3 regions of the Parendozoicomonas sp. 2304DJ65-17 genome follow, and region 3 is predicted to be linked to each of the others. Evidence: predicted binding sites of a transcription regulator. Region 3 holds the regulator's gene; each other region holds the start of a gene.
The links. The regulator PhoB, encoded in region 3, activates phosphate uptake and scavenging genes when phosphate is short. The targets are predictions, from matches to a motif close to TGTCATANNNNTGTCANA.

Region 1: a site for PhoB is predicted at 1,549-1,566, ahead of ACY2RR_RS13335 (sigma-54 dependent transcriptional regulator). Genes of this name have one in related genera too.
Region 2: a site for PhoB is predicted at 2,836-2,853, ahead of ACY2RR_RS19425 (alkaline phosphatase). Genes of this name have one in related genera too.

Annotation. Positions count from the first base shown of each region.
Region 1 is NZ_JBYVJV010000004.1:292,400-300,276, reverse strand. It holds gene ACY2RR_RS13345 (hypothetical protein) at 1-936, shown strand, start outside; gene ACY2RR_RS13340 (hypothetical protein) at 967-1,533, shown strand; gene ACY2RR_RS13335 (sigma-54 dependent transcriptional regulator) at 1,847-3,304, shown strand; gene fliO (flagellar biosynthetic protein FliO) at 3,273-3,719, shown strand; gene ACY2RR_RS13325 (P-loop NTPase) at 4,138-4,950, shown strand; gene ACY2RR_RS13320 (RNA polymerase sigma factor FliA) at 4,953-5,690, shown strand; gene ACY2RR_RS13315 (rhodanese-like domain-containing protein) at 5,770-6,243, shown strand; gene ACY2RR_RS13310 (heparin lyase I family protein) at 6,258-7,868, opposite strand.
Region 2 is NZ_JBYVJV010000009.1:105,666-113,542, forward strand. It holds gene ACY2RR_RS19415 (alkaline phosphatase family protein) at 1-844, shown strand, start outside; gene ACY2RR_RS19420 (hypothetical protein) at 929-1,093, shown strand; gene ACY2RR_RS19425 (alkaline phosphatase) at 1,171-2,757, opposite strand; gene ACY2RR_RS19430 (substrate-binding periplasmic protein) at 3,015-3,818, shown strand; gene ACY2RR_RS19435 (hypothetical protein) at 3,864-4,223, shown strand; gene ACY2RR_RS19440 (hypothetical protein) at 4,499-5,041, opposite strand; gene ACY2RR_RS19445 (hypothetical protein) at 5,344-5,754, opposite strand; gene ACY2RR_RS19450 (suppressor of fused domain protein) at 6,009-6,593, opposite strand; gene ACY2RR_RS19455 (hypothetical protein) at 6,691-7,326, opposite strand; gene ACY2RR_RS19460 (hypothetical protein) at 7,341-7,877, opposite strand, start outside.
Region 3 is NZ_JBYVJV010000007.1:218,960-226,836, reverse strand. It holds gene ACY2RR_RS17825 (OmpA family protein) at 1-552, opposite strand, end outside; gene ACY2RR_RS17820 (LysR family transcriptional regulator) at 776-1,672, opposite strand; gene ACY2RR_RS17815 (DUF2798 domain-containing protein) at 1,763-1,990, shown strand; gene ACY2RR_RS17810 (H-NS histone family protein) at 2,191-2,610, shown strand; gene phoR (phosphate regulon sensor histidine kinase PhoR) at 2,617-3,945, opposite strand; gene phoB (phosphate regulon transcriptional regulator PhoB) at 4,016-4,708, opposite strand; gene ACY2RR_RS17795 (hypothetical protein) at 4,814-5,410, opposite strand; gene ubiA (4-hydroxybenzoate octaprenyltransferase) at 5,411-6,292, opposite strand; gene ACY2RR_RS17785 (chorismate--pyruvate lyase family protein) at 6,289-6,960, opposite strand; gene ACY2RR_RS17780 (HU family DNA-binding protein) at 7,219-7,494, shown strand; gene ACY2RR_RS17775 (helicase) at 7,683-7,877, shown strand, end outside.

The sequences.
Region 1 (7,877 bases), on a different contig from region 3:
AAATTTTCAAACAGCGGAAAAATTTATTCTGGTGAAGCTATTGCTGCTTTAGCGGTAGAGCCGGAGTCATCCTGGAGTATTGTTAATCAGCAGGATGGCATTATTTCTACTTCAGCAGAAGCGGAGCAAAGCACTGTCGCTTTGCAGCTGCTTTCTGGTGTGGGAGTGGTGATTCTGGAAAATGAGGGACAGATTTCAGCAAAGCCAAATAATGGAACGGCCATCCGGGTTTATAAGCGAGACCCCTTTTATGAAAGTTTTGCTATGAAGTTCCGCTGGAAAAATTCAGGGCTTATCGAGGGGCGCGTTGCATTTAATGTGGGCTCAGAAGGTCGTTTTGAATTTACCAATACAGGTAATGTTTATGGCGATATTCTGGTAATGGACGATGAGGACAGGGACTTTGTTGCTCTAGAAGAGAATGCCAGTTTTATTGGCAATCTGCGGGGAGTGGAAAATCTGTCAATCAACAGTATGGGGACACCAGAAGAGAGAACGACCGGTAATGAAATTCACTGGAGTGGCAGTGTTGAACTCTCGTCATCTCAGCCTCGCTCTGCTGTCAATGTTTCTGCGGAAACTGCGTTAGTGACAACAGGTATTAACATGTTGAACGGTGATTTGATATTTGGTGAAGATGTTAAGCTCAACGTAGAGGTAAATGAAAATCATATATCAGATGCTTCTGTACCCGTAATTCAGTCATCGGGGCGGGTAGAGTTTAAAGGGCATACTCATTTTTATCTGGATTTGAAAAATGTGCGTATACCCGAAAAAAAAGAAATTCAGTTAATTGCTGTGAAAAAGATGAATCTCGAAACCCTGAATATCTCTTTTTACACAGATGAAAGATTCAGTGTGGATATTGTCCGGCTTACAGGGAATGAACTCGTCATCTCCGTTCAGAAAAAACAACCGATCCATGATGAAATCTAAGGTACTGATGTTCTCAAAGGGAGTTGAGAGATGAAAAAGGTACTCGCCATCCTGCTCGTGCTTATTGGGGCGGTGATAGTTGTGCCCTATATCCTGGCACTGGGGGAAGACGATGCTAATGAGCCTGAAGAGTATGAGCAGGAATATGTAGATGAGTGGGATGATGGTTATGTAGATGATGAAGAAGTCGATCTCGATCAAACCTGGGATGATATGGATGAAGTTCAGAGTTTCGATGAGGAAGAAGAGGAAATCAATTACGACCCCTACGGCGAAACTCCTGATGATTTAAATAATGATCCCACAGACGAAGGTGGTGAGGGGGCACCTTCGCGCAGGAAAGATAAAAAAAAGAAACCTGACGATGCTGATGAAGTCGGTGAAGAAATCGATGAAGAGTATCAGCAGGATCTTTATGACGATGATATGGACAGCTACAGCGAATTCACTGATGAATACGAAGAAAATGAAGAAGAGCCGGAGTATGGTGAAGAAGAGTATCTTGAGGAGTATGAGCTAGAAGAAGATGATGGTGAGGAATATTTGGAGGATTATGATGGGGGATATGACGAAACTGATGAAGGATATTATCAGTGATAACGTTTTAAGCCCTGTCATGGTTCTGTAATACAAAGCCTGTAAATTAAGACTTGTGGTCAGTTATGACACAAAAGCTGTTTTGACAGTTTCTGCTCTTATTCAACCGCCATTCCCCCGGCGGTTTTTTTTGTCTGAAATCAGTAAATTGCCTTCTTTTTCGAGAAGCTCCGGCTAGGGTTTGACGAACCAAAAGCTTATGCCTTAACTGGTAAGTAATACGTCTGTTACAGACGTTTTCGTCTTCTCCGATCTCTTCTCGTGCAGCTGTTTGACCCGAAAGAGTGATTGCTAAACACGGATGGTTGGCAATATGGGTGATTCAAGCCGTATTCTGGTGATTGAGGATGATCAACACCAGAGACAGCAACTTCGTACAATACTCGAATTTCTTGGACACGACATCGTGCTCTCCGGAGCCGGTGGTTGGGAAACCCGCATAACAATTGCGCCAGAAGACTGCCTGGCGGTGATTGTTGGGCGTTCTCCCCGTACCCTCGATATTCTTAAACAGTTGAATCGACACTGTCCTGCACTGCCCATTCTGATTAATGGAGCATTCAGTCGCGTTGGCCTGCAGGGAAGCCTGCGCCGCCAGGTTGTTGGTGAGCTGGAGCATCCTCTCACCTACAGTCAGATTGTTGATGCTCTGCATCTGGTTCAGGTCTATAGAATTCACTGTCGTCAGGGCCAGATTCTGGCCGGACATCATGATGCTCAACTGTTCCGGAACCTTGTAGGCAATAGCAGAGCAATTCGTCAGGTGCGAGCTTTGATGGCTCAGGTTATGGATAAGGACGTGAATGTTCTTATCACTGGCGAGTCTGGTACCGGGAAAGAAGTGGTGGCTTGTAATCTTCACGAGCATTCGAACCGTAAAGATGAACCATTTGTACCGGTGAATTGCGGTGCTATTCCTCCCGATTTGCTGGAAAGTGAACTGTTTGGTCACGAAAAGGGCGCTTTCACTGGAGCTATCGCAACTCGCAAAGGCCGCTTTGAACTGGCTGAGGGCGGTACGCTGTTTCTGGATGAAATTGGTGATATGCCATTATCCATGCAGGTGAAGCTGCTGAGAGTCCTGCAAGAAAAGAAGTATGAGCGGGTTGGTGGAACGGCTTCTATTGATGCAGATGTTCGCATTATTGCTGCCACTCATAATGACCTGGAAAAAATGGTGGCTGAAGGGAAGTTCCGTGAAGACCTGTATTACCGTTTGAATGTTTTCCCCATCGAAACTCCATCTCTCCGCCAGCGTTCAGAAGATGTACCGCTGATCCTGAATGATCTGATTAACCGCATGGAACGTGAACAGCGTGGTTCTGTACGTTTCAGCTCAGCTGCTATCTTGTCTCTCTGTCGTTATGAGTGGCCGGGGAATGTTCGGGAGCTGGCAAACTTAGTGGAACGTCTGGCCATTATGTACCCCATGGGGGTTATTGGGTTGGAAGAGTTACCAGGACGTTTCCGCAAAGCGTCCAGTGAGGCGGCTCAGGAATCGGGTGTTGCGGAAATGTTTCCAACCACAATTCAGCCTTCAGGTATGGGTGGGTTGGATGAACTGGCGGTATTGCCGGTGAACGGGCTGAATCTGAAAGAGTTTCTTTCAGATCTTGAACGTAAGTTGATCCGTCAGGCTCTGGATGACTGCAGTAATGTTGTTGCCCGTGCAGCGGATAAACTTCAGGTTCGCCGGACCACTCTGGTGGAAAAAATGCGCAAGTATGGTCTGAACCGCTATGAGCAGGCAGATAATACCTCTTCTCCTTAAGAGTCTTTTGATTTTCGGTTCTTCTCTCGCCTTGGGAGGAGAGCCGGAAGCCACCTCCCAGATAGCTGAACAGGTGGCTTCACCAGAACCTGATGCCGAGCTTGGCATGATGGAACTGTTGAAGATGCTGTTTACCTTTGTGTTTGTTATCTGCCTTATGTTTGGCTTGGCTTGGTGGGTTAAGCGCTGGCGGCCAGAATTAGCTACTGGTCAGGTGGGTTTAAAAACCAAAGCTGTTCTTTCTCTGGGGGGAAGAGATCGAGTAGTGGTGGTTCAGGCTGGAGAGCGTGAATTGTTGTTGGGTGTTTCTTCCGGTCGAATTACTCTCTTGGGAGATTACGACAAGCTGTTGCCCGATCCAGAGGTTAAACCTGACAGCGCGCAAAAATTTCGTGATCTTCTGAAACGTTCCTGATCCTCTCTGAAAGTCTTTCCTGAACAATATCCAGTGTGGCTGAATTGCCATACTGGATATTTTGTATTTACCCTGTCGTATTCTTGAAAAAAACATTTTTCATTTCTCTTTTTCTTGTCTCTTTATGACGGGCATCTGACGTTTTTCTACTGTTGGAAAAGTTCTGTTCGGCAGGAATCTGGCGACGCCAGTTTGACATGTCAAAAAACAGAGAAAATCGAAAGATAGTCTCCCTATGCTGTACGACAGCGGATTTATTTATCTTTGTTATTTTTCTTATAAAACAGTTGGTTATGGTTTTGTGATGAATTTTTAACAGAAAGGTCCAAGTTGGCACGGTCGCTGCAATACCTAGGGTATGCGCGCCAAGGATGGCGCAAAGATCCAACAATAGAGCGGACCGTAAAGGACTATGGATGTGAAACCCGCAAGAGTAATTGCTATTGCCAGTGGGAAGGGAGGCTCAGGGAAGAGCTTTCTAACCCTGAACCTTGCCGAGGCGCTGTCCCGGATGGGGCGTAGGGTCGTTATTCTGGATGCCGACTTTGGCCTCGCCAATATTGAACTGCTGGCTGGCGTTCAACCGGAAAAGTCTGTCGCTGATGTGCTGGCTGGCCGGTGCGACATTACTGAAACCCTGATTGAAGGCCCTGGTGGTGTTCGGATTATTCCCGGAAGCCGAAGTGAGCCTGATATGGCAGCACTTTGTCATGGTCGTCTTTCTGGGCTGATTAATGCCATTGATGTTCTGGCCGGTGATGTTGACTACCTGCTGATCGATACAGCCGGTGGCTTGTCCGCGAATGATTTGCAATTGATTCAGGCTGCCGGTGAGCTGCTGGTGGTTATGACTCCTGACCCTCTGTCACAGGCAGATACCGCTGATTATATAAAAGCATTGCGCGGACATTGTGGAATTCAGCAGTTCGGCATTCTCACAAATATGACCCGCCGTCAGCGTGAAGGTCACACTCTCGTTGAAACTCTTCAGCAACGTCTGGATTTTGAACAGGACCTTGTTCTTCGTCACTGTGGACAGGTGCCGTTTGATCAAGATGTGGCGAAGTGTTGTCAGAACTTCCAGACCATTCTGGAAACCCGCCCGGAATCCCGTACTGCCAGAGCACTGCAAATGCTGGCGGAAACACTGGATCGTCGACGCATCAGCAGCCCGGTTGCTGGTGGTATGACCTTTTTCCTTGAACAGACTGTTAATGCAGGGGGCATGTAAGCATGGAAGCGCTTGTTCACAATGCCAGTGATAATGATGAAAGCAATCGTAAACATCTTTATCAGGTCGAAATCGTTGAGAAACATGCCAATCTGGTGAAACGGATTGCACGACATTTGTCTGCCAGAATGCCCGCCAGTGTTCAGGTTGATGACCTTGTACAGGCTGGCATGGTTGGTTTGCTGGAAGCCGCCGGAAAATATGATGCGGAAAAGGGCGCAAGTTTTGAAACCTTCGCCGGTATTCGTATTCGTGGCGCCATGCTGGATGAAATTCGCCGTGGTGACTGGGGCCCCCGATCCGTTTACAGAAACTCCCGTCGGGTGAGTGAGGCCACACAAATTGTTGAGGCCCGTGTGGGTAGAGATGCCCGTGATGCGGAAGTGGCTGCAGAACTGGATGTATCTCTCGATGATTACTTCAACATGGTTAAAGACCTGAAAGGCTGCCGATTGTTCAGCTTTGAAGATATGTTCGACAGCGAAGAGTCCCGTTTTCAGCGCCCGGGTGATGGTTGTACGCCAGATGCTGATTTGTACGATGAGAAATTCCGCAATGCTCTGATGAATGCCATCAAGTCTTTACCAGAAAGAGAGCAGCTTGTGCTTACCCTGTACTACGATAAAGAACTGAACCTGAAAGAAATTGGCAAACTGCTGGGAGTGAGTGAATCCCGGGTCAGCCAGATTCATAGTCAGGCTGCATTACGGTTGCGTGGACGCCTGCAAAACTGGAAATGATTTCCGGTTTTCAGGTTGTTACAACTCAGATGCTGGGAAAGATGTTCTGAAAGTCGTGACATGTAACAGGGAGGTTGCAATGTCGTATAGAAATACCTGGGCGGTGTTTGGGGTTCTTGTTTCGTGGCTTGGTTTGGCAGGAGTTGTTAATGCCAAAGAAGCACCAGAATCAATCAATGGGGCTGAAACTATTACCACGACTCAGGCTCAGGAGCTCTTTCGCAGTGGTGCCACCTTTATAGATGTTCGTAACCGGCAGAAGTGGCAGTGGGGGCACATCCAGGGAGCGCATCACTTTGATTTGCGTTCAACCTTTGGCTTGCTTCGGCACCCCGGCTTTATCAAGAAAGATCACCCGGTAGTGATTTACAGTAATGGCCCTCATACCATGCGTGGCGCGTTGGCCACCTATATGGCAGCATCCTGGGGGTATGAGAACGTTTACTTTTATCGGGATGGTTACTTTTCCTGGCTGGCAACTGATCTTCCGGTAGCCAAAGCCCAAAAAAGCAGTGCACTGGAAGCAGCGATTATGCAGTCCGCTCCCAGATAAGAGTTCGTGTTTCGTTATTTCTGCTCGATGATAACAGTCGCTTCCCGCATCCGGCTTCCGTAATAGCCAGCCCAGTATTCGCTGTCTTTACCGCTGTCGCTGAAGCGGATGTATTTGGGAAGTCGCTTATAGTTCTTAAATACATGGGTTTCTGTGATCCACTTCTGATCTCCACCCCACTGACAAGGACCTTTGACGATCTTTGGGCCGGTTGTCCAACGGTCGATAACCTGCCGGTTTCCGTCCAGTAAAGTCACAGTCAGGCTGTATTTGTCATTGCCGCAGTAGGTGCGATTGAACTGTTGTCCGACAAGAATACGGGGAACGGATTTGCTTTTTCCCCGGTTGCTTTCAAAGAAACGACCGATATCAATCTCTTGATAACGAGATACGTTGTAATAAGGCGTAGCAAAGAAGCCTGTTGCTGCACCGCCATACCCCCATTTCACTCTGTTGTGAAGATAAGGGCCGCCTGAGCGGTTGTGGCGGCTATCGCTTTTCCAAGTGTTCTCGTAGCGACCATAGTTGTTCGGGTTTTTAATCAGGTTTACATTGTATCCGATCAGGTTATGCCTGAAGCCAATATCTTTGTAGGAAATCTCAATCGGGTCATTACCTTTGGTTAACTCAGCGCCCAGAGTGAAGTAGGGGCCAATGTTGTCATTTCTGCCCACGTCGCCTTTCCAAAGAACGACGGACTTTCGGTTGATGAACCAGAAAACTTTGCCGGGAATCGGGCGAATACCATCATATTTTGACCATACGGCTCTTACGGTCATGGAAGTCCACTCATTCCGCTTTAAAACCTGGTCCGCTTTGACTTTATGAACCAGAGTGACTTTGCCTTTCCCTTGACACTTTCTCGAATCGCCAATGGATGTTTTGCGCAGATCTTTAAAGTCACAGCTCTGTTCAAGGGTCAGGGGTCCAGAGTCGGAGCGGGCAATGAGGGCAAGGAAACCATCACGAATTTCCAGAGTCAGCGGGTCGAAACCGGTTGTCTCAAAAGTTGCACCCTGTTGGATAAGAGAAATGTAATCTGTGCCTTCTTTCAGCCAGACGCTTCCTCGATATTTGCCAGCCAGCATATGACGGTCGCTGTCAGGAGTACCCTTCCATCGGGCAAGTATCAGATGTTCATCATCGGAGGGGATCTGATCCAGACGAATTTTAAAACGGTAGTTATTCAGCGTTCCAGTTTGCGCTCTGCCTGCGCAATGTTTGTAGATCAGCTCTCGGTCTCTTATGAACTGCAGTTTCCGGTCATAGTATCCTTTGAACTGATTGTGCTCCTCTGAGCCAATGAAACAACTGCTCAGCCAACCTTCTTCGCCACTGCCATCGATGCGGATATTGACTTGGTCATTGCCTGTATCGATTTCTGTAACGGTCATTTTTCCGGAAGCCTGACCATCGCTAACAGGCACCATCTGCTTACTGATCCGGCAGCTTGAGTCGGCGTATTCCGAACCAATAAATAAGCGCTGCTCAATCTCTCCTCGGGGATTATCGATGTCAGCGCGACAAACTACTGAGTTTGGCTTTTGCGAGGTTGCTGGAATAGCGGCAGCCTGAGTATTTACTGCAAGCAGTGCGCTGAAGGAAATCAATAGCGTCCGGATCATAGACCTTTA
Region 2 (7,877 bases), on a different contig from region 3:
CCACGGTACGTTCGGTTATAAGCACAGCTACAGCTGGTATATGTTCCAGGGTTTACAGGAACAGCTTGCAAAACCTGAATCCAAAAACCAGTACCTGAATATTGACCAGTTTTATGAAGACGCCAAAGCTGGAAACTTACCCCGTTTCTCTTACATAGAACCCAAGTATTCGATGGACCTGGTTGGGGATCTGGGTATTGCAGGCAATGATTACCATCCACCGGGCAGTGTGGTTGAAGGTGAACAGTTTTTGAAACAGCTTTATGAAGCCGTGAGTCAATCACCGGACTGGGAAGAGACTCTGTTCATTGTGGCCTGGGATGAACACGGCGGAACCTTTGATCATATGCCTCCACCTCATACAGCTATTAACCCTGGTGGGGCAGATGAATATGAGTGCGGATTCGAATTTGATCGCTTTGGCATAAGAGTTCCAATGTTATTTATATCTCCATGGGTGACGGAAAACACCGTTATACGCAGCGATAACCCAACAACCCCTTTTGATCACACATCCTGGCTGGCAACGCTGTTGGACTGGTTTGACCTGGAGCCTTCACTCTTGGGCAAACGAACCGCAGTTGCCCCCACATTTGATGCTGTGATCAGTGATCAAAAACGTGAGACGGTCACCCTCCCGAATGTATGGAAGGGGCGTTCCCATGCAACGCTTACTGCTGAGCAGGGAGAAACAGTGGATGTACAAAAGGCAGCTGCGCTGGCTCATGCCATGGCGTTGCAATCACCTGATACAAGTGCTGCAGAGCTGTTAGAAAACTCTTTGAAGAACGCTAAAACCCAGGCTGATATTGTGAACTTTTATAAATCGAAAGCGAAGCTTTGAACAAAAGTGAAGAAATAAACAAAACGGCAACTGCAGACTATATTGATACAGTCACGCAAAACCATATGTATCGTGGAGGGTATTATGTCTGCATTGCCCACTCAGCAAATGGCCAAAACCAGCCAAAACAGTAGCCAACCCGGCTACAAGCACCTGCCGGAGCATTTGCGTTGCAAAATGGTTGATAACAACATGCGCCACCTGCATCTGGCTGTTCTTCTGGGAACAGAGGCTATAAAGCAGCGGTAAGAAAGAAAGGAAAAGTGAGAGCCTTGTCGGCTCTCACTAAGGCTTGTTATCCAAGCCAGTAACACTGGCAGTCTGCTTTACAGTGCGCTCATCAGCTTCTTGCCGATGTCTGTGTGGTGCTGCATACCATCAAACTGATCAACCAGTTTTTCAGGGCCAAACGCCATAACAGAAACAGGCGTGCTGGTGTGTGTACCAGTTCCCCATACTACGTTCTGCTGTTCAGCAAGTTCACGACCCAGAAGGTTCAGGTGGATTTCATCGCCATACACATAGAAAGCGGTGAAGTCTTTGACAACCGGCAGAGTCTTGGCAGCCAGGTATTTGTGCCCTTCTGTAATGTACGGGTTAGGGCCACGCTGGAGAATACGTTCAGCCTGCTTCTCACTGATCTGGAAAGGACCGGTTTCTGCAACGACAGCAGCCAGAGCTTTAGGAGTCTGCTCTGCAGCCGGACGGGCACGGAACTTGTCCATAATGCCGTAGAAGCTGGCAGTCTGGTTGTAGAGGTTATCCAGGATCTGAGGCGCACCAAAGTTGAAGTTAGGCTTGTAGTCACGCTTGCTGAAACCTTTGCCTGGCAGCTTGGTAGCCTTAGGCAGATTGCTGGCAGAGTAGCTGAAGCCAAAAGAACCTGTTTCATGGTCAGCAGTTACAACAACCAGCGTGTCATCACGATCAGCGGCCCATTCGTAAACAGCTTCTACTGCTTCGTCGAACTTCAGCATTTCGTGCAACATAGTTGCCGCATCGTTGTTATGGGCAGCCCAGTCAATCTGACCACCTTCAACCATCAGGAAGAAACCGTCTTTATCCTTTGAAAGAATCTCCAAAGCCTTAACAGTCATCTCTTTCAGAGTTGGCTGTGCACGATCTTTGTCGTTTTTGGTCTTGGAATACTCAATGCCATCCATCATGCCGGAGTATGCAAACAAACCAAGTACTTTACCGTCTTCAGCTTTGTTCATTTCATCCCGGCTGAAGGCCAGCTGGTAACCGGCTTTCTGGGCATCCAACAGCAGGTTTTTGTTGTCCTTACGCTTGGACTTCACCCTTACGTGGCCACCGGTCAGCTCTTTCACCTGCTCGTAGGTCGCACCTTTTTCATTAACAGACTTGGGAATCCAGTAACGAATACCGCCAGAAAGCATAACGTCTGGTCCTACTTTCAGCATTTCTTCAGCAATCTGGTTTTCCATAGAACGATGAGGCTGATGCGCTGCAAAAGACGCAGGTGTGGCGTGAGTCAGGCGAGTGTCTGAAATCAGGCCAGTAGCCTTACCGCGCTTTTTCGCAGCTTCGAGAATAGTTTCTGCCGGATCACCGTTGCGATCCAGGCCAATGGCCTCTGAAGGAGAGAGCTTGCCAGTAGCCAACTGACTTGCGGAGCTGGCGGAATCAACCACCATTGAACCATCCGGATAAGTCATAGACAGGCCAATGGTTCCGGCATTGGCCAAGCGGGTCATGGCCGTGTCTTTGCCCTGATAAATAGAATTGGGTGCCAGCTCAGCATAGCTTTCCAGCATGCTGAGCTGCTGAGGCCCCATACCATCGCCAATCATCAAAATGATGTTGCGAGCTTTGTCAGATTCAGCAAAAGAGCCGGAAGACAGCGTAGTTAACGCCAGTGCAGCAGCACAGAGTTCGCGCTTAAACCTCATAATTATTATTTCCGTTTGCGTTGGTTTAATACATTCCTGTTTCGCACGAAGTATATTGTCATGAAATCGTTTAATTTGTATTACATTTTTGACACATTCCCTACAGATTTTTTTACATTGTCGTTTATCTCTGTACACTGTGATTCGGGAATAAACTATTACTTCCTCGCAGTAACACTCTTTTGGGCAATTAAGCTATTTAATGGCTTTTAGTATCCAAGCTGTAGGGCGTTTGAGGTCATACGGATTGACTCAAGATGCATCCCAGAAAAAATTTAATTATTGCTTCTCTCTGCCTGCTGGCTTCTGTTTACACTTCCACAGCTTCGTCAGCGGCTCGTGAACGTGTCACTCTCTGTAGTGATAAAGGCTACTGGTTTCCCTTCACCCTGATGAAAGATTATCGGGCGGCGGGTGTTTTTATTGACATGATGAATGAGGCTGCCACACGCACAGATCGAAGGGTTTTAATACGGCCAACCAGCTGGTCTCGCTGTCTGCGCCTTGCCAAAGAAGGAAAAGTTGATGGTGTACTTGGCGCCTCCTATAAGGATGAGCGCAATGAATGGATGGAATATCCTCCCACAGCCAGAAAAGGCAAAGGTGGAGAGCACAGCATGAGCCTGGTGGACTACGTGATTGTGACTCCCAAAGAGTTGTCATTTACCTACAACGGCACGCCTTCCACACTTCCCGGGCCAGTGCGAGTTCCACGTTCTTACTCTATTGCAGATGACCTGAAAAAGAATCAGGCCGAAGTTAAAGCCATCTATTCAACTGACCGCAGTGCTCTTGTTGACCTGGTACGGAGAAAAGATGGATCAGCCGCTGTACTGGGCAGCATCGCTAAAGAGTTCCAGAAAAACCCTTTCTTCGCCAATAAATATGATATTCAGAAAAAGACTCTGAAATCTAAAAACTACTATCTGACGTTCTCCCGTAAAAGTGATTTATCACGTGAAACCCGAGAAACACTATGGTCGGCTTTACAAGTGATTCGAGAAGATGAAGACTTGATGGGGCTGTTCTATGAGAAACACCTAAACGAAGAAGAGATTTAATTTTATAAGCCATAGTGATCACAATTAAAGGGAGAGGGGGGGGCCATGCCTGGAGCAATCGTTGGTTTTAACCAAGCGGTAACCAGTATGAATCTGGTTTGCATTGCAGCAAACATCAGAGATGCTCTGCTCGATGGTACCTGTATTATGGTTATAGGTAATGCTCATATCGCAGGAAATGGCAGAAACCCTCCACTTCTGGCTCTGTCTAAGAAATTAACTGACAGAAACGATTATAACCATGTAACACGCTACAGAGTTCCCAAGCAGAGTAATAATCAACGGTATGTGAACATTCACGTTGTTCGCAGTCATCGTATTGTGTTGAACCCCGTTAATACAGTTCCTGCCCCAGTGGTTGGCTTAGGCGGAGTGATTCGCCGCGGCAACAGCATGCACCGGTAAATGAGAGTTGCCCCGAAAGGGGCAGCTTTACTGCAGTTCAAAATGCTTTTACCTGACCAAAGAAGCCGCCCATTTGACAGAAGCATCCATAGATTTGTAACTCGCAAGAAGTAAATATAGGGTCATTGCCATTCAGACTAAGTGACTTTCATTAACTTCCCTATTTAATATCAAAATGGATCCTGTTTTTCTTGATTCGTACAAGAAATCTTTAAGAATATCGGGATATGATTAAGAATGTCTACGGTTAATATTTATTACCAGCACAACCTCATCTATCTAGATAAGTCCATTAAATGATCAGCTTTGAAATTTGGCGTCAGTCTCATTCCTCTATCCAACATTTCAGCAGCATATGGAGAAACACGAAAGCTTTTTATTTTCTCATAGTCCTTAAGTACATACTTTCTAAACATCATATATAGATGCTTGGATTTTCTATTAGTAATATCCAAACCTGCAATTGTTCCATGGAGAATGCATCGATCTTCGTACACACCGCCTGGAGTAAATGTAACTGATGACGGGGTAGTTCGCGCATTCACCGAGTACTTCACTCCCCCACACCTTTGGGAAATTTCTTTGACTGTTAAATCGTCAACACTTTCAAATATGAGAAACGTAGGCAGTTTTTCTATTCGACCATCCAAACTGACACCTATATTCTCGATATCTCTATACGTCTTGTATAGAGCCATTTTGGGGCTATCAAAGAGCCCCGTGCGCACATATTTAGTGGCGCACACGGCTTCGAATCGCTCTAAGCCATTGAACAAATCTTCAGTAGTTGCATAAAACTGGATCTGCTTAGCTGGCAATACCTGACTCCTAGCTTCTTTTGTAATTTGAATATATGTGAACCTTGATCTGGAACTCTTATTCCTAGAGTTCTAGATCATGAGTCGTCATAATTCATATTATAAGAACGTATTATGCGACTGGTGGATATAAAAATAACTAAATTGTCCGTCACTTCCCACCATAAAGTGCTGCTTTTGAAATTCGCCGAGTCTATTCATGTGGAATAAGGAGCCCATCCCTGAGAGGTAAAAGAAGGGAGCAACCTGTTAACTGCTTCCCCGAAAAATCTTAAGGCTGTCAAAGGTTTGAGCATTTGACGCTATCGAGATGGTATGTCCAATCTCTGCAAAAGCTCCATAAGCTGATCAACTTTTTCTCTCTCAAAAGGGCGAACTAAGTCGTACAACCTATTACTATCCTGAAGCTCCCGCACCGCAGCCATAAAATCTTCTTTATGAGCCTTTTTCTTTATCGGCGAAGACTCCATTTTAGTCTTCATTTGTATGTATTTATCAGATTTTCCATCTGCAAATTTTAAGAATTCTTTAGAAGAGCAGTAATCAAAAGATGTATACAAATCAGCCACTATCAGTCCGATTCTTGCAGCATCATCAGCACTACTTGCAGATAAGTTTTGACCTCTCAAAATAGACCCATGCTTTAGAAGGTCAATATCCCCTCCTTTGATTAAAGTCAGAACCAGGTGAAGAACATTTTGTTTAGTGGTCATAAATTATATAGTTTTAAATCTCTCTTCGAAAAAAACATATATTGTAAGTATCAAAAATTTATTACAATTATTACGCTACATACTAAAACCTTTTAATCCAAAACTAGCCAAAAAACTTATACTCCAGTGTTCGATTTAGGCAAGTAAATTTATAAGTGCAGGTTGCCCCTTTCAGAGCAACCTTGGCTACAACTATATTGATATATAATTTTTTCAAAGCACTACTCTGCAATTGATTTGAGCACTATAAGTCACTAAATGACCGAAGGTCTATTCAAATTATAAATATCAATGTCATTATCAGAAAAAAGATTTTCTAGCTTGTCTGATCCATTTTCTTGCGCAAACTCCCTCTCTGATTTTGAGATTGGAACGGCCAACAGCCATGCTACAGAGTGATTATCCAGAGATATTGATGAAAACTTATCACCCCATAGAAATGGGCTAGTGAAGTAAATATCACTCATAGTTTCAGATGCTTTATACATAGACACAAGGTCAGGAAAAATAGCTCCGGGAGCACAAAACCATTTTGAATTAATCACGTAAAATGCAATTGTTGCCAAGATATTCTCAAAACCAGAAAAAGAAGATCCACACGCTCCAAGGACCTCAACACGAGTACTAAACTCTTCTCCTTTATGTATTAAAGGGTGGTCAGAAAGACCAATGGTTGCATATGAGTTAACACCGTCCTGAAGGCTATTTCTAGCTTCAAGAATAAACACGCTGCTTTCTTTATTATCATCCAAAAATTGGATTATCGGTGGCCTTTCTGCGCCAAAAGCCAATGCAGTGTGTTTTGCAACGCTCTTCTGGTAATTAGTAACTGCATCCATTTTTCTATATAAAATACATCCATAGATACGCCCGCATAAAAAACGGGCATGCATTAACAATATTACTATAAGTAATCGAACTTATCGTATAAATTTTTTATATAATACTTGTTACGTAGCCTTCCTTTTTAAAAAAATCCAACTGTTTATTGAATTCTTCAGATGAAGACTTTCCCATAGGAATAGAAAAAACACCAACATCCGATCCATTCCTTGTAACTTTAGATGCACTTGATATAAAAAAATTAGCTCGACTTAGTTTGAAAGCATCTTGTTTAAGAAGATCTTTTTTTATAAATTGGTGTCTTCTCTTGTCAATTTTCACCCTTGAAACATCATTTCCAGTAATAATAACATCACCAAAAAATTCTGATATATCTAGATCAATATTGTTTTTGGAACAATCAGTAGTTCCTAAGATATTTTTTATCCAAAGCATATTTTCGTTATTTGAACTGGAAATTTTAGTATTTTTCATGGTGACGCCAGAATGTATATCAAAATCACCGTTGACTTCAAAGTTGTCAAATAAAACATCTTCCAAAGAAACATTACTTCCGATCTGAAAGCTTCCGCGCGAAACTTTACAGTTTTTAAAAGTGCAATTTTTAATTGTTACTTTTACACCATCTATTGGGTTGATGGAAAAGTTATCAAATAAAACCCCATCAAAAATCTGTCCATCAATTAAAGTATCTTCTTTACACCGCCCGGCGGTCACTTTTTCAATCACAATACTTTCCTCTATCAGTTACCCATCAACCAATTATGGAAGGCGAATATTTCTTCATTCGTCAATGAATCATAAGTAATAACACAATCTATTTCCGGCCTTCTTTGATGTAAAAGTATTGAAGACTGTGAATTACCAGTTAGGTCAAACCCAAAATCGTTTTCATCAAACCAATCCTGCGGAGCGTTAGACTTACCCGTCCATGTAAGGTTCTCAAGCTCGGGAGAGTTCATCCTCTTTGCATTGACAAGTTCTTCAATTGCCCCCCCAAAAAAAGGTCTTAATAAGAAAGGGTGAGTCTCCAATTTAGTTAATTGGGGCTCAGACAGAAGATCAGCTAATAGCTCAAAATCAGCCATCAATTCTTCTCGGGACTCTTTAGCTAATCGAGTCAACTCTCTCTGCTGAGTTAAAGTCGGAAACTCCTTGATCGTGCTTACAACACTATCATCAGCTTCTGAAATATCAACCGATTTAGTTTTCTTATCTCCTTTTGGCGTATCACCGATAGTAGGTATCTTACCCTCACTCGCGAATTCATCTATCTGAGA
Region 3 (7,877 bases):
GATTTCTGCCCGGCGATTCTGGCTGCGGTTGTTCTCCGAAGAGTTTGCCACCTGGGGTGATAACTCACCCTTGCCGGAAATCTTGATTTGATTAGCCGGAACACCTTTCGCTTTCAGGTAGGTTTTCACAGCTTTCGCTCGCTTAAACGACAGAGCCTGGTTATAAGCTTCTTCACCAAGGTCACAGGCATGACCGGTTACATCAACCACCATGTCTGATTTAACGTCTTTAGCCAGCTTATCAAGAAAGTTCTTCTGCTCTTTGCTTAAAGCTGAAGAATCGAGTTCAAACTGCATAACAGCCATACCGTCATCAGCCGTTGCACAGGCCACACCGGAAATCAGTGCACCCGCAACAAAGGCTACGCCACCAGTTGCCAGATCAAATGCCGCCGCTGGTAAACCCAGAGCCAGGCCGCCTTTTGCTGAGCAAAGGGACCAGTCATCAGAAGGTTTGTAAGCGGAACCAGCCTGATAGCCCGAAGAGACACAGCCGGTAAGAAATACAAAAATGAGTATCAGCGCCGATACTCCGGGAAGTTTTCTACTCATGGTACTACTCCATCCATGAAGTGATTTTTGAGTCCTTTCCACACTGGAGCAGAAGGTTTAGAGAAAACATCCGGCCCGGTCTGTAAAGTCAATTTGAGTATAGCGCCGGGCTGGATTCAGACTTTACCAGAATGATGGAGAATTCAGTTTGTGGATTGGCATAGACGTTTTCCTGTCGGAAATATTTTGGATAGAGTCTGGAAACCGTCATAAAAATTACGATTTACATAGTGAGCCCGGTGATTTTGTACTGGTGTGAGAGTAATTTGTCGATAAGAAACGTCAGAGCTTTTGGCTGGTGCTTTCGTCTGCGGTAATAAAGGTAGGCTTGCCGAACTTCCAGCTGGTGCTGAGGGAGAACCCGAACCAGATTGGTATTCTCTGGAAGATGATGAATAGGAATTGAACCGATGCCAATGCCTGCTTCCACCGCCTGAATCAGCATTTTCACATCATTAACAACCATTCTTGCTTTGATTCTGTAGGAGAAAGCATCTCGCCCTGGCATGGTGAAATGAAGTTCTCTTTTCTGTTGCACACTTACCCAGTCGTGCTTATCAAGTTCTTCTATTGTGTGTGGTTCCCCATGTTTGTCGAGATAAGACTGTGCTGCGTACAGGCAATCGCAGGATTTCATAAATGGTCTGGCAATCAGATCCGATTGTCTGCCAGAGTCGAATCCCAGAACAAGGTCTCTGTCCGACTCTGGCACACTGTCGTCTAGATTCAAGCGGATATCGATGGAGACTTTCGGGTAATCAAGAATAAACTCTTCAACAAGGTCGCCAATGCCTGACTGATACATGGTGTACGGAACAATCAGGCGAATATTGCCTTTTACCTGCTGTTCTTCGTACAGAAGTTCTGCCAGCTCCATCTCACTTTGTTCGAACTCCCCATATAGGCGATTAAAAAATATCTGACCCGTTTGAGTTGCTGAGAGATTTCGACCTTTGCGCTCAAGCAGTCGAACGCCAAGGCGATCCTCCAGTGCTGTCAGGCGACGGGACATTGTTGATACCGGTAAACGCAGGTTATGGGAGGCTTTTTGAAGAGAGCCACTCTCAACAACGTGGCAGAACAGATAAAGGTCGTCGAAGTTTCCAAATATGGAATTCATGTTTTAAAAACTGCGTATTTTTTCCATAGGCCGAAAGTATTAATCTGGCCATGGTTTATAGCAAGAGCATTTTTTTGAAGGTTTTTTTTAGTGAAAAGTAAGTTGTTTTGGGTGACCGCTATTTTAGGGTCCTGTGTTATGTCTCTGGTTATGTCTGGTCTGATTTCAACAATCAATAATGGACTGGATCACATGACATTTATGGGGTGGATGCGCAGTTTTATTATCTCCTGGCCGATTGCATTTACCATGAACATTCTGGTGTTACCTGGTGTGCGTTCACTGGCTGCAATGGTTTGCCCGGAAAAAGCAATCTAGCCATCCTTTCAATAAACACTGCTGCAACAATGAAAGGCGCAGTCGCACTGCAGAATATATTATGGTTATTAAAAATGGGAATATGGCCTTATCCATTCCTGTTTTTAAAATCTGAAAATAAAATGATTTGCAGTTGTCAGTCTGGAATCTATTACCTATTTTTCAATCGCCTTTATTGTGTCAAAGCGAGGGTCTGATTCGTGAATATATTCGAGGAAGTGATGCACCGCTTGAGCAGCAAAACCCGTATGCGCGGGTTGTTCCGGGATGTGCACGTTGAAGATCTGGAAAGAATCGTTTCCAGATTACAGGATGTTTTGGAAGAAAAACGCGAAGCTGTCAGTGCAGAAAAAGAGAAGCTTCAAGAAAAGAAGAACAGCATTGATGCTATTCGTAAACTTATGGAAGAGCGTGGTGTTTCCCTTGAAGATTTCGGTCAGACGATGCCTGGCGAAAAGAAAAAACGCAATATCAAACGTTTCCTGTTTGAATATCAGGATGGTGATGGCAGTGTCCATCAGTGGGAAGGTTCACTGACTGGCCGAGCTCCTAAAATCTTTCAGGATTATCTGCAGCGCACCGGCAAAGAAAGGTCGGATTGCATCATCGAATCGCGCTGAGTCTTATTAAGCAGCCTTTCTTACTAAGCGACTTTGAGGAAAGTGACAGGTAAAACTGCTTCCTCTTCCTGGTCTGCTTTTTACCATTAGCGTTGCATCGTGTCTGAGCAGCACATGTTTAACTATTGCGAGGCCGAGTCCTGAGCCTCCGGTTGATGCGTGTCTGCTCTTGTCTATTCTGTAAAAGCGTTCTGTCAGGCGGGGAATATGTTGAGGCTCAATACCGATGCCGTTGTCCTTGATTGACAGGTAGCCAGTATTAAGCTCAACAACCCACTTCAACTTAATAGAACCACCATTCGGCGTGTATTTAACGGCGTTAAATACAAGATTTGAAATAGCGCTGCGAAGTTCTTTCTCGTTGCCCAGTATTTCAGTTCCTGATTTACAGGACACCTCAATCGTATGACCTCTTTCTCCGCTAAAGGATCGTGCATCTTTTGCAATATCATCCAATAGTTCAGCAACAGGTATAGGAGTGAGATCCTGCAGACTATCGGCTGTTTCCAGTTTTGAAAGAATCAACAAGTCCTCAATGATATTTGCCATTCGGTCTGATTGACTCTGCATTTGGCCAAGAGCTTTAGGCAGCATTGGAGGAGGTGGTTCAGGCATTAAAACAAGACTGTCGGAAAGTGTTTCCACATAACCTGAAATCACAGTTAACGGTGTTCTCAGTTCATGAGAAACATTGGCAACAAAGTCTTTTGTCATTTGCTCAAGCTGGAATACCCGGGTGTTATCCCGCACAACCAGAAGGCGATTGTTTGGACCATAAATTGTGATGGAGTAGAGCAGCCTCTTCTCGGCAGAAACCGGAGAAGGGAGCATTAATGGTTCCTGATAGGACTCACTTTCAAAATAACGTGCAAAGCGCGGGTGTCGAATCAGGTTGGTAATCTGCTGACCTACATCATCAGGATTACGTAGACCGAGAATATGCTCGGCTGCTGGGTTCCACCATTCGATCTGGCCCTGGTCATTCGTAAGAACAACCGCATCTTTAAGAGCAGTTGTGGATTGCTGGAAACGATTAATAACTGCTTTAAGTCGGTTGCGTGCACGTTCCTGTTTACGCATCAGGCGGTACATGCCGTCGAACATTTCTCCCCAAAGGCCATGGCCGTTGGGAGGCTCTATAAGTTCAGAGGACGAGGAGGAAATCTCCAGCCAGCTAATCAGCTGAAAAACATTTTTCAGAGTCCAGACAAGATAGGCTCCGCAGCCGATCAAGATAATAGGAAGGGTTTGTCCGGTTAACAGTCCAATCCCAAGACAGGCACCCAGCATCAGAACCAGGCGCTTAATAACTTCAATTTGCCAGTTATGGTTCACATTTTATCCGGTCTTATTATGTCAACAAATCCATTGTGTATCCGGCTCGGCCTCTGGCCGAAAACTCCGGTTATACCTTCATGGAAAAACGGTATCCCGTGCCCCTTACCGTTTGGATCAGTTTCTCATGATCATTGCCGAGAGCTTTGCGCAGGCGACGAATGTGTACATCAACTGTTCGCTCTTCAACGTAAACATTACCCCCCCACACATGGTCAAGCAACTGACTTCTGGTGTAAGCCCGTTCCTGGTGAGTCATAAAAAACTGGAGTAAGCGGTACTCAGTTGGTCCCATTTCAGCAGGGGCGCCATCAATGGATACCCTATGACTGATTGGGTCGAGCATTACGCCCAGAACCTCAATAGGTTCGCTCTGGCCAGCAGTCGCGGTTCTGCGTAAAACAGCTTTTAAACGTGCAACAAGCTCTCGTGGGGAGAAAGGTTTGGTGATGTAATCATCTGCACCACTTTCCAGCCCCTGAATCTTGTTATCTTCTTCGCTTTTTGCGGTGAGCATAATGATGGGGGTAGCAGACGTCAGCTCATCACGCTTAAGGCGTCGGGCCAGCTCAATGCCGGTAACTCCTGGAAGCATCCAGTCCAGAAGAATAAGGTCTGGCTTTTGGTCCACGATTAAGGCGTGAGCCGTTCTGGCATCCTCTGCCTCAAGGCAGTGATAACCAGCCATTTCTAGAGCAACGACGATCATCTCTCTGATTGGCGCTTCATCGTCGACTATGAGAATTTTGCTGGTTGTTGTCATGGCTCAGAAGATTCCCCCTTAGGATCTGCCCTGAGAATTACAACGCCTCAATGTTACAGTTAAATGACAGAAACTTATAAGCACGAAATTAGTTATTTTTTATGGTCATTTAAGGACGACCGGGAGAGTACCAAGAACTTTGTAATGGCGCTTCGTGGAAGGCTCCTCGCAAACCCAGTACTTTCGCAGTTTTTTTATAACTTTGAAGGTTTTTTTGTTTTCTATCTGAAAGGTATCCCCCGGAGATAAATCATTCAGGGTTTTACCATTCACCGGTTTTTTTAGAGACTGTAGATGGTTGTCGTGACCGCTGCTGGCTCTAGGGTTGATGCTGTGCTTCTGAAGGACGTGTGTTGTTTGCTCATCCAAAACCTCCAACGCAAGAAGTTCATGAAGCTTTTGGCGATAGTTGGCTTTCCATTCTTCACCATGAGGAGCCACCTTTCTTCCGTATTGGTTCCAGGTATGCACATGGGCAACCTCATGGGCGAAAGTAATAAGAAACTGCACCGGTTCAAGGTTACAGTTCACACTGATTCTGTGGGGTAATCCACGAGTGGCTGGTCTGAAGTCCCCCAGTTTGGTTTTTCTAGGGCGTGAAATGCGCATCTGAATATTGTCATTTACCAGCCAGCTGACACAAAGGGATTCTGTACCATCGGGGAGGTAAGGTGCCAGCTGTCGGGAAAGTTCTGGATTCATTTATACGGTTAGGCAGCGATCAACAATAATGCCGGTAAGAACAGCCAGCCCAGCCCAGTGGTTTGAAAGAAAGGCCTTGAAGCACTCGTCACGGTCTCGGTTCTGGGTCATACGACGCTGGTGGAAAAACACTCCAGTCATTCCGGCAAGGCCAAGATAGTAAGCAACCCCGGAGCTGGTAATCAATCCGGTAATAACCAGTATTCCCAGAGTGAGTCCCTGTAAAACCTGAATGATCAGATTGTCATATTTACCGAAAAGAATGGCGGTAGATTTAATACCAATCTTCAGGTCATCGTCTCTATCTACCATTGCGTATTGAGTATCGTAAGCGACTATCCACAACAAACATCCGGCAAACATTAGCCAGGCAGTAGGAGCAACCGTTTCAGTTTGTGCAGCCCAGGCCATTGGGATTCCCCAAGCAAAAGCCGCTCCGAGCACAAATTGTGGAAGGTTAGTAAACCGCTTCATAAACGGATAAATAACCGCCAGAGCAGCACCGGCAAATGAGAGCTGAATGGTTAAGGTATTTGTCATTAAAACCAGAAGAAAAGAAGCCCCCAGCAATACAGAAAAGAGCAGCAGCGCTTCTTTCTCTGAAATCTTGCCTGTTGCCATGGGGCGATTTTGGGTGCGTTTTACGTGACCATCAAGGTTGCGGTCAGCAAAATCATTAATCACACACCCTGCGGAACGCATCAACAGTGTGCCCAGGGAAAAGATAATCAAAAGGCCGAAGTCCGGCCAGCCATCAGCTGCCAGCCAGAGTGCCCAGAGTGTTGGCCACAACAGCAGAAATGTACCGATAGGACGGTCAAAGCGGGTGATCTGAATATAATTTTCTAACCGGGTAGATACAGATGTTGGCATGCTGCTCATACGGGCAGAGCTCCCGCCATAGTCTGATCGTTTTCCATGAAGTCTTCTTCAGGTAAAAAGTATTCGCAAACAGCAAGAGGTTTGTGATTCAGGGTGAAAAGAGACCTGCGCCCCCAAATATCTTCGTGTGCAGAGTTTATTGTACGGGTCAGCTCTATAGGGCCGCGCTCAAGGTTTGGTTGAGAAAAAAGAAATGCACCAAGGGGGCGATCCTTCAAAAACAGAAGTTGCCGGTTTTTCCCCTCCAGGCTTGAAGCGGGCAGAATACTTCTGGCGAACACCTTGGGTATTCCGTTGCAGAGCAGAGTGACTTCTCGGATGCTGGCTTGCTCCCTCTGGTTCATGGAGAGGAAGTTTCGCTCATCCAGAGTCGGTCTGTCCCAATCATGGAACATAACCTGCACTTCGAAAGTGCCTGGAAAGGTTTTTTTGAGTCGGGCGGTCAGCGATCCTGTATCCAGAAGCCAGTGTTTCCAATGTTCAGGAATACTCCACGGCAAAGTATCCGTGTCATACCAATGCTGTTTGTCCAGATTAAGAGGGCGAGACGGCATAGTGTTACTTACTTTCTCCAGCGCATCCGAGCCGTATTTTGCCGCAGCATGAGGGATAAAGCACGCTGGCGCAAGTATTTGTACGTGGCGCTTTCGTGCTTTTTTAGAAAACATTGCACATCAACGATTGTGGCTATCTTTATGGTTTTTGTATGTTTTTTGTTCAGGGTGGCGTTTTTAGCCCTATATAAGGTGATAAATGGTATTGCCCTTCAATAAACGCTGCTTTAAGGTTGATTCCAGTGCTGGCACTTACACAGCCTAAAATGCTAATTAAGTTAGTGCTGCCTGTTCTCGGTTGTGAGCTCTGGATGAGCTCTCCAGGGAAAACAATAAAAACAATCATAAATAAAACGGATTCGAGAGGGAGCTATGCGCAAGCCCGAACTTGTTGCTGCTATTGCAGACCAGACAGACCTGAGCAAAGACAAAGCTGGTCAGGCACTGTCAGTTATCATCGAACAAATTACTCAGGCGCTGGAGCGTCAGGAATCAGTTAACCTTATCGGTTTCGGTTCTTTCACTCAGCGTGCCCGTGGTGCTCGTACCGGTAAAAACCCACAGACCGGTGAGGCTATGGAAATTCCTGCCAGTAACACTGTTGCTTTCAAGCCTGGTAAGGCCCTGAAAGAAGCTGTGAACAAGTAATTTGTTCCCTGTGCTGGCACGTGTCTCTCACAAATAGCCTCTTGCCAGCACATTAATACTCCTCCCTGTTATTCTTCTATTTTCCCACTGTTGACCCTATTAACTGCCAATCAGGGCAAAAATGCACTGGCCTGACGCAGGTTTGTCTATAGAATGCTTGCTGGTTATCCAGAGTGGGGGAAGTATCTGTGAAGTTTCGGTTGCTGCTTTTAGGCCTGGGCTTTCTTATGAAGCGAGCCAGTGCCAACAATTCTGCGTTTCAAAAGAAGCTGGAAGGAAAGGACATGTCCTTTGAAATTTCCAGTGATGATGGTGTGTGCCGTAGCTTTACTGTGAAGAATAATAAGGTGACCAGCAAAAGTGGTGCAGCGGTAGACCCTGAA